DNA from 3 places in the Mesorhizobium sp. BR1-1-2 genome. Region 1 is predicted to be linked to each of the others. Evidence: riboswitches for the same ligand, from Rfam matches in the RefSeq annotation. Region 1 holds a riboswitch; each other region holds the start of a gene.
What was found. A riboswitch is a leader RNA that binds a small molecule or an ion and turns the genes downstream of it on or off. The one in region 1 is predicted to bind cobalamin.
Positions count from the first base shown of each region.

Region 2: another riboswitch for cobalamin. It lies ahead of LB551_RS16525 (CbtB domain-containing protein); the one in region 1 lies ahead of LB551_RS27005 (aromatic ring-hydroxylating oxygenase subunit alpha).
Region 3: another riboswitch for cobalamin. It lies ahead of bluB (5,6-dimethylbenzimidazole synthase); the one in region 1 lies ahead of LB551_RS27005 (aromatic ring-hydroxylating oxygenase subunit alpha).

Region 1 is NZ_JAIUID010000019.1:8,981-12,233, forward strand. It holds gene LB551_RS27000 (hybrid-cluster NAD(P)-dependent oxidoreductase) at 1-691, opposite strand, end outside; gene LB551_RS27005 (aromatic ring-hydroxylating oxygenase subunit alpha) at 711-1,958, opposite strand; cobalamin riboswitch at 2,089-2,291, opposite strand; gene LB551_RS27010 (DUF680 domain-containing protein) at 2,772-2,969, shown strand; gene LB551_RS27015 (DUF680 domain-containing protein) at 3,040-3,246, shown strand.
Region 2 is NZ_JAIUID010000006.1:249,472-252,724, reverse strand. It holds gene cobO (cob(I)yrinic acid a,c-diamide adenosyltransferase) at 1-486, opposite strand, end outside; gene cobU (bifunctional adenosylcobinamide kinase/adenosylcobinamide-phosphate guanylyltransferase) at 488-1,003, opposite strand; gene LB551_RS16530 (CbtA family protein) at 996-1,793, opposite strand; gene LB551_RS16525 (CbtB domain-containing protein) at 1,809-1,988, opposite strand; cobalamin riboswitch at 2,024-2,220, opposite strand; gene LB551_RS16520 (aromatic ring-hydroxylating oxygenase subunit alpha) at 2,355-3,253, shown strand, end outside.
Region 3 is NZ_JAIUID010000005.1:317,043-320,295, forward strand. It holds gene LB551_RS14060 (MFS transporter) at 1-82, opposite strand, end outside; gene LB551_RS14065 (TetR/AcrR family transcriptional regulator) at 203-808, shown strand; gene bluB (5,6-dimethylbenzimidazole synthase) at 894-1,646, opposite strand; cobalamin riboswitch at 1,695-1,875, opposite strand; gene LB551_RS14075 (histone deacetylase family protein) at 1,997-2,923, shown strand; gene LB551_RS14080 (exodeoxyribonuclease VII small subunit) at 2,927-3,178, shown strand.

The sequences.
Region 1 (3,253 bases):
AGGGGTCGGGGCCGCAGCAGAAGATTTCCCGGTCGCGGAAGTCGGGCGCCAAGAGCGGCAGCCGGATGGCGTCGATGCGGCCCATATGGCCGAACCAACCCTCCCGGCTCGACCGTTCCTCGATCATGAAGCCGAGCGACAGGCCTGGCATGCGGCTGCCGAGCAATTCCAGTTCCTTGCGGAAGATGATCTCTTCGGGCCGGCGCGCGCAATTGACGAAGCCGACATCGGTCCATGGCGCGCAGTCGTTCAGCCAGCGCAGCATAGACATCATCGGCGTCACGCCGGAGCCGGCCGAGATGAACAGATATTTGGCTGCCGGGTGGCTGTGCAGCGAAAAGTCTCCGGCCGGCCCATAGGCCTTGACGTGCGAACCGGGCCTCAAATGGTCGAACATCCAGCGCGTGCCGGTGCTGCCGGCCTGCGCCTTCACCGTCACCGCGATCGAGAACGGCCGCGAGGGCGAAGACGACAGCGTGTAGGTGCGCATCAGCGGCCCATCCGCTATCGGCAGTTCCAGCGTCACGAACTGGCCCGGCTTGTAGCGGAACCAGGTCTGGTTATCGGAGCGGAAGGTGAAGGTCTTTACATCAGGCGCCTCATCGCTCACGCCGATCACTTCCAGCACCTGGAGCCTGTCGTTCCAGGGCGTCATCTGATCGAGATGGCGATAGAGGCCGAGATCCGTCATCGCATTCATCCCTCACCTCTCAAGCAACGCTGCGCAGGGCCGGCCGGCCGCCTTCGGCGAGGCGCGGACCGATGAAACGCGCGTACCAGTCCACGAACTGGATGACGCCGCCTTCGTGCAGTTCGGAATAGGGGCCGGGTTCATAGGCCGGCGACAGGATGCCGAAGGCGTTTTCCTCGACGATGCGGCGGTCTTGGTCGTTGGTCTCGGTCCAGACATGGGTGAGCTCGGCGAGATCGTAGTCGACACCCTCGACCGCGTCCTTGTGAACCAGCCATTTGGTCGTCACCGCGGTCTCGGTGGCGCTGATCGGCAGCACCCGGAAGGTGACTGCGTGGTCGCCGAGGATGTGGTTCCAGGTCGTCGGATAGTGATAGAGCAGCAACGAGCCGATGCGGTCGGTGGCAACGCTGTCGGACAAGTTCTTCTTGACCGCGCGTTTTCCCGTCAGCGTGTAACTGACGGCATCGCGCAGCAGCGGCGCGCGGGTGGCACGGTATTGCCCGGCCGGGTCGATGCGGAATCTGCTCGGCAGGCCGGCGGCCTCGCATTTGGCCCAGTGAGCCAGCATCTCCGGGTCGCTGTCGGCGCCTTGCACGCCGGTCACGGTCGGCGCCTCAGGAAAGGTCTTGCAGAGCTCCGGATGGTTGCCGGCGCAATGATAGCATTCGCGGTTGTTTTCCCAGACCAGCTTCCAATTGCCCTTCTCGACGATGGTGCTCTCGAAGGCGACCTTTGCTTCGCGCAGCCGATGCGGCAGCAAATAGGGTTCGATCATCGTCCGCATCGGCACGAAATCCGCCGGCTCGTCGGCGAGGCAAATGAAGATGTAGCCGCCGACGCTTTCGTAGGCGACCGGCTTCAGGCCGAACTGGCTCTTGTCGAAACCCTCGGCCATCTGCCTGGCGAACAGCAGCCTGCCGTCCAGTTCGTAGGTCCACTGATGGTAGGGGCAGACGAGCTTCGCCGCCGTGCCCTTGTCGGTGTTGCAGACGCGGCTGCCGCGATGGCGGCAAGAATTGTGGAAGGCGTTGATGTTGCCCTTCTGGTCGCGCACCAGCACCACAGGATAGTCGCCGATCTGCACGGTGATGAAGCTGCCGGGCCTGGGCAGTTCGCAATCATGACCGATGAACAGCCAGTCGCGGTACCAGATCAGCTCCATATCGAGCTTGAAGTATTCGGCGTCGGTATAGAAGGGCTGCTCGAGTGAGAAGCCGTCCCTGCGGCCTTGCAGCCGTTTCAGCATGTCGTTGCGCGCATCCATGTCCTGTCCTCGCATTGAAGTCCTGTCCTCGCATTGAAGGACTGAACGGAGGGGAGAGAGGAAGGATCAAGCCGCGCGCCGGCTTGCGCCGGACATGCACCATCCGCCTCTTGACCGCCCGCCGCGATCAGTCGAGTCCAACATCTCAGGCTGGTTTCCGGGCTCTGGAGCTGTCCTTGCGGACTGTCGCGACACCTTCCCAGGCCTTTGCCCAGTGGTCTCCCGTCGCGACCTGAACTCCACCACCGTTGCGGGGGCAGCGCCGGATTCTGACCGGCTTCCCAATTCTCCGCCTCGTCGTCACGTGGCGGCACCCGAGATGGCAGGATCTAACCATGATCGCCGACTTGTCGTCGGCATGAAAACGACATCGCATCAATGCCGCGCGACACGCATTGGAAACGGTGCGGCCGTCGTTGAAGGGGCAGAAAGGCTCGGCTCGCCGCCTCGGAATTCAACTCGTGGCGGAGCCAAAAAAGGTTAACGGTTTCGAAAAGTGACTATTAGCGCCCTCTAAAATCGAACCGAACGGTTCGTTTCTGTTGACGATGCGTGCAGGACGGTGTGAACACTGCGCCTTCGACACAGTTGGTGATCGCACGATCAGTTTACCTAACTATCTGATAGTAAACGGAAAAAAACGAATGTAGAAGGCCCTGGCACAATTTCAAGTGGTGGAAACTTGGTCCACGCGGAAAAACTTCGTGATTGGAAATGGCGGTATGGCTTTCCCACATCGGGGCTGTCCGAACGACGCGATTTCCTCCCAAGACACGCCGCTAGACGGACGGGAAAAATACTGGAGTATCAAAAATGAAAAAGATCATTCTCACTGCCGCCGCCCTTCTGGCTGTTTCCGGCAGCGCCTTCGCTGGTAGCGACCACTATGGTTCGAATGCCCCTGCGGCCACCGCCGTCGACAGCTCGTACACCGCTTCGACCAAGAAGTCGGAACCGGCTGCCCAGACGCCTGTCCAGGGCGCCGATCGCAACCTCTTCGGCAACAACTAATAGCCGATCTCCAGTTGACGGCGGGCTTTTCCGCCGTCCTGGCGAAATTTGAGAATTCAGGAGACTTGAAATGAAGAAGATCGTTCTTGCTGCCGCCGCCGTTCTGGCCGTTTCGGGCAGTGCTTTCGCCAGCAGCGACAACTATGGCTCCAATGGCGCCAACCAGCCTGCCGTCACCTCGGTCGACAACGCGCACACGGCTTCGGTCCAGAAGTCCGCGCCGTCTGCCCAGGCGCCTGTTCAGGGTGCCGACCGCAACCTCTTCGGCAACAACTAACAGCCGA
Region 2 (3,253 bases), on a different contig from region 1:
CAGGCCCTCGCGGCGCGCTTTCAGCGCGGCGACCACCTTGTCGAGATCGAGATACTCGTAGCGCAGCGCGATATTGAGTTCGTCGAGCACGACGAGACGGATCGACGGATCGGCCATCAGCTCCAGCGCCTTGGCCCAGGCGGCCTCGGCAGCCGCGATGTCGCGCTTCAGATCCTGCGTCTCCCAGGTGAACCCCTCACCCATCGCGTGCCAGACGACGCGGTCGCCGAACGCAGCGAAGGCCTCCTTCTCACCCGTATGCCATTTGCCCTTGATGAACTGGACGACGCCGACGCGCTTGCCGTAGCCGAGCATCCGCAACGCCAGACCGAAGGCAGCCGTGGTCTTGCCCTTACCCGGACCGGTGTTGACGATCAGCAGCCCCTTTTCAACCGTCTTGCCCGCCACCTCGGCATCCTGCACCGCCTTGCGCTTGGCCATCTTGGCGCGGTGGCGCTCTTCGTCCTTTTCGTCGATGTCGGTCATGTCACTTCACCTTGAGCGGCAGCCCCGCCACCATCAAAAGCACGGTATCGGCAATCGCGGCGACCTGCTGGTTGAGCCGGCCGGCGGCGTCGCGGAACCGGCGTCCCAGCGCATTGTCGGGCACGATCCCTTGCCCGACCTCGTTGGTTACCACGAACCAGGGGCCACGCGGCCGCGACAGCAGCTCAGCCAGCCGCCGGCATTCGGCCTCCACATCATGATCGGCCAGCATGTGATTGGTCAGCCAGAGCGTCAGGCAATCAACAAGCACCGGCTGGTTGTCGGGCAAGGCCTCAAGCGCACCGACAAGGTCGAGCGGTGCATCGATCGTCATCCAGCCTTCACCGCGTCGCGACCGATGCAGCGCGATACGCTGCCGCATCTCGTCGTCATAGGCTTGCGCCGTGGCGATGTAGGCCCATGGCGAAGGCAAGGCCGTCATCAGCGTTTCGGCGTGCGCGCTCTTGCCGGAGCGCGCACCACCGATGATGAAGGTCAGTCTTCCGCGATCAGGCAAAGCTGTCGCGCAGGCTCGTCGCGCGGCCGGTGAAGCGTCCACGCACCACGCCGACGGCAGCGCCGAGCACGAGCCAGAACACCAGGTTGGTCACTGTCACCGCCACCACGAACTGATGGTGCAGGCCTTCCGGGATCGGCGTCTCGAAACTGTCGGGCTGCGGCGCGCCGACAATATGCGGCGCGACGATCAACACCACGCCCAGTATCGCCAGCGGCAGTGATTTGCGGAAGGCGATCAGGGCAAGGCCGATCGCCGTCGCCGCCACCGTTGCCGTCCACCAGATCTGGCGCGGCAGAAGCTCGGCGGCGGGCATGGCCGGCAGTTCCGGCGGCAGGCCGAGACCCGGCGCCAGGGTGAACACGGCAAAGCCGGCCAGTCCCCAGAACACGCCCTGGCGCCAGTTGCCGATGCCGCCCGCGAATTCCGAAACCGCGACCAGGACCAGCGCGAAGCCGATGCCGGTGACGATGTTGGCAAGCACGCTGAAGGCGAAGCGCTCGAAGCCGTCGGCCGGCGCCCAGCCTTCCTCTTCCGCCGGAGCAGCTTCAGCGGCTGCCGGCGCCGCGGAGCTCATGGCGTTGCCCGCCGGGGCGGCAGCGCTCATGGCGTTGTTGTCGGTCGCGGCCGGTGCGGCATGGTCGTGGTGATGGCCGCCGCCCGCCTGTTCGTAGACTTCCGCCTTCAGGATCAGCGGCACGGTGGCATAGGCCTGCATGCAGGCGAGAACGACGCCGGCCACGAGCCCTGCGATCGCCGCGACGAACACGACGTTGCGAAACAGGTTCATGATGTCAAATCCCTATCAGTGGCAGGGAAACGCCATCGAGTGGCGATAGTCGTGCGCGGCATTGTGGACCGCGTCGATATGCGAGAAACCGACAAAGCCGACGACGAAAATGCCGAGCAGCGCCGCGAGCGCGAGCTGCATGAGGCGCGACTGCGAGGAGATGGAGGCGCCGAGGGAGACGGAAGCGGTATTCATGTCTTGTCCTTTCACCCTCCACCCGAGGGCATCGAAGTCAGTTTCCTGTCGCCGGCAGGTCTCCTGGCTCGCGGATCAGCGCCCTTCCCCACCTTCCCGAAGAAAATCTTCAGTGGCATATGGAGAGGACTACCGCACACAGTTGCGGGGGCAGCCACGGCATTGGGCAGCAAATCTGCCCGCACCGCATTCCCTCTTGGCTCCAATCGGAACCGACGACGAAGGTGACTATAGGGAAAATCGCCGCATCCGGCAAACCAAATTCCGACGACGACAAGCGCTTTAGCGCCGTCCGGCCGCCTGCTCCGCTGCAATTGACAATTTCCGTGGCCGGGTGTCGGCTGCCATCCTCACAGGAGGCCAGCCATGCAGCCCGTCCAGAGCCCGCACCCCGCCTATAACGGCCTCACCCGGGCTGAGCCGACATTGCCGTCCTCGGCCTATTGGAATGCAGCGGCCTACCAGCGCGACCTCGACGCCATCTGGTACAGGAACTGGCTGCTCGTCTGCCGTGAAGCTGATCTCGCCCAACCACTGGCTTTCCGCACCTTCCGTGTCGGCACTCAGGAGATCGTCGTGCTGCGCGACGACACCGGCGAACTGCGCGCCTTCCACAACACCTGCCGGCATCGCGGCTCGCAGCTTTGCCAGGAAAGTGCTGGCCGGTTGAAGGCGCGGCTGATCACCTGCCCCTATCACGCATGGTCCTATTCGCTGCGCGGCGATCTCGTACGCGTGCCGTCGAAAACGCTGCCCGACGGTTTCGACAAGGCGGACCATCCGCTCTATCGCGTCGCGCTGTCGGTCTGGCGCGGCTTCGTCTTCGTCAATCTCGCCGAGGATGCGGCCGGTTCGGCGCAATCATCCTTCGACCCGGCCTCCGGCGATCTCGGCAACTGGCCGCTGGAAAGCCTCGTGTCAGGCCATGTGCTGCGCAAGGTGATGGATTGCAACTGGAAGATCTTCTGGGAGAACTTCAACGAATGCCTGCACTGCCCGGGCGTCCACAAGGACCTGTCGCGACTGGTGCCGATCTATGGCCGAGGCCTGATGGGCCGGCACGACGATCCTGAATGGACGCGCCACGCCGATAATGACGCGCCGGAGTTTTCCGGCGGGCTGCGGGCGGGTGCCGAAACATGGTCGCGTGACGGTCAGGCGCATGGGCCGGTCTTTTCGGGCCTGACACCGGCCGAGCGCGCCGCCGGCCAGACCTATGCCACCAGCCTGCCCTCGATGTTCATCGTCGGCCACGTCGACTATGT
Region 3 (3,253 bases), on a different contig from region 1:
TCGGCAGGCGCGCCATGAAGCCTGCAGCGGCAAAGCCCTTGGCACCAGGGGCTCGAAAAATCTCGGAATAGGGGTTCTGCATGGTCCGTTCCTCGACAAAAGGCGATTCGGAAATTACATACGATGCGTATGAACACTAAATAGATCATACGTTGCGTATGTCAATTGGCATACGGAACGTATGTGGGTAAGGCCAGAAGAGATGCACAAGCCCCGCAAGGAAATGATCGCCGAAACGCGCGCCAAATTGATTGCCGCAGCCCGGCATGCGTTCGGAACGATCGGTTATGCCGAAGCGTCGATGGACGATTTCACCGCATCGGCGGGACTGACGCGCGGTGCGCTCTATCATCATTTCGGCGACAAAAAGGGGCTCTTGCAGGCGGTCATCGCCGAAATCGACGCCGAGATGGCGGCACGGGTGAATGAGGTTGCAGCGAAAGCACCGACCCGCTGGCAAAGCTTCGTCGACGAATGCACGAGCTACATCGAAATGGCGCTGGAGCCGGAAATCCAGCGAATCATGTTCCGGGACGGTCCGGCCGTGCTGGGGGATCCCGCGCAATGGCCGAACGCCAATGCCTGCGTCGCGTCGATGACCGATCACCTGACGACGCTGCAGGGCGACGGGGTGGTCGTCTCGGGCGTCGACCCCGAGACCGCGGCACGGCTGATCAACGGGGCGAGCAGTCAGGCGGCGCAGCGGATCGCCAATTCGAACGACCCGGAAGCGACATCAAAGACCGTGGTGGCGGCATTCAAGCAACTGCTCGAAGGATTGTTGAGGAAGGGTGCCACAGCCGCCTGAAGGCGGATAGCCGAGGTGCTTCCAGGTTCAGATGCTCAGCACAAGGCGCAGGCCGCCGGCAGCGCTGAGCATGCCGTAGCGGCAATCAAATCAAGGGTTTGCCAGGTTTTTCGCGTGTTGCCGCCTTGAGGCGGGCGATCGTTGACTTGAGCGGCACTTCGCCCTGTCCGCAAAACGTCTCGCTCATGATCAGCTCGGGCAGCGGCAACCGTCGACCCCAGCCATGTGTTTCGAGGTCCGGTTTCGGCGCGAACTCGGAGACGCGGCCGACACAGAGATAGGCCACCGGCGTCACATGCTCGGGAATCGACAGGAGGTCTTTCAACGCCTGCGCCTCGATAATGCTGACCCAGCCGACGCCGACGCCTTCGGCGCGCGCCGCCAGCCAGAAATTCTGCACCGCGCAGACCGTGCTGTAGAGATCCATCTCGGGATTGTGCCAGCGTCCCAGCGGCGAGCCCTGTGAGCGTCGGCGGTCGCAGGTGATGCAGATATTGAACGCGCTTTCGCAGATGCCTTCCAGCTTGAGCTTGCGGTAGAGCGCCCGCCGCTCTTCCTCGATGGCGGGCAATTCCTGCTCGCGCGCCGCCAGGAACAGGTCGCGCACCTTTTCCCGTCGTTCGGTGCCACGAATGACGATGAAATTCCATGGCTGCATGAAGCCGACCGATGGCGCGTGATGGGCGGCAAGCAGCAGCCGTGCCAGCACCTCGTCATCGACGGCCTCTGATGTAAAATGGCTGCGGACATCGCGCCGCGTGAACATGGCGCGGTAGACCGCATCGCGCGCCATCTGGTCGAATCCGTCACCCACGGGGATGGTCATATCGTCCGGCATCGCTTGTCCCCTTGCGATTGCAATCAACTGCCGTCCGCCTGACCATGCGGATGACGATGCCTGCCAGGCCGGTCTTCTGGCTCGGGATCAACCCGCGTCCGGCGCCTTCCCGTCATCGACAGTGGCATTTACCGGCGCGGTCCCCCTTACAGCGTTGGGCACGCCACGGGATCAAACCGTGTTCCCGATTCTCCCGCTCGCAGCGGGCACCAGGCAGCGGCCGGGACTTTACGACGAAGCCTCCGCGCCGCCAATCCCCGCGGCGACGCGAATGGACGCAGGCGCGATTTTCCCCAGCCATCAGGCCGCAACGCATGGCTATCGCCGCTCCGGGGCACTAGATAGGGAGCATGGCCACTCGTCTCTACACCCATCCGATCTTCCTCGAGCACATCACGCCCCCCGGCCATCCGGAGCGGCCGGACCGCTTGCGCGCCATCGAGCGCGTGCTCGACGAGGAGGCTTTTGCCGCGCTCGACCGCCTCGAGGCGCCGGAAGGCGACGAGGCCACCATTCTCTATGCGCATCCCGAGGACTTCGTCGAGCGGGTGCGCGCCGCCATTCCCGAGACGGGCATCGCCCGCATCGATGCCGACACAACGGCCAGCCCGAAGAGCTGGCAAGCGGCGATCACCGCGATCGGCGCCGCCAACGCCGCCGTCGACGACGTCTTTGCCGGCAGGGCAGACAACGTTTTCGTCGCCGCCCGGCCGCCCGGCCATCATGCGGAGAAAGCGACGGCGATGGGCTTCTGCCTGTTCAACACGGCGGCCATCGCCGCACGTTATGCACAGCGCAAACACGACATCGAACGTGTCGCCATCGTCGACTGGGACGTGCATCACGGCAACGGCACGCAGGATATTTTCTGGGACGATCCGTCCGTGCTTTACTGCTCGACCCACCAGATGCCGCTCTACCCCGGCACCGGAGCAAAGAACGAAACCGGCGCCGGCAACATCGTCAACGCGCCGCTTGCGCCGCAAACCGGCAGCGAGGCGTTCCGCGATGCCTTCCTGTCGCGCGTGCTGCCCTCGCTCGACAATTTTGCACCCGACCTGATCATCATTTCGGCCGGTTTCGACGCGCATCATCGCGACCCGCTGGCTGAGATCAACCTGACCGAGGATGATTTCGACTGGGCGACCGGCCAGCTCATGCAGCGCGCGGCGCGCCACAGCGGCAACCGGCTCGTCAGCCTGCTCGAGGGCGGCTACGATCTGCAAGGATTGGCATTTTCGGTCGCCGCCCATGTCGGGCGACTGATGAAAGGATGAATGATGGCTGGTGAAACCAACGAAGACGTCAAGGCGATGAGCTTCGAACAGGCTCTCGACGCGCTGGAGAAGATCGTCGATGATCTGGAGCGTGGCGATGTGCCGCTCGACCAGTCGATCAGGATCTACGAGCGCGGGGAGGCGCTGAAGGTGCATTGCGACCGGCTGCTCAAGGCGGCCGAGGACAAGGTGGAGAAGATCAGGCTGTCGCGCGACGGCAAGCCGGCCGGGACGGAGCCGCTGGACGCGGATTGAGGCACGCGGCCGTTACCGGTTTTTGACACGATCATGATTGAGGATAGAACGCATCCCGATTGAAACGGCTTCAGG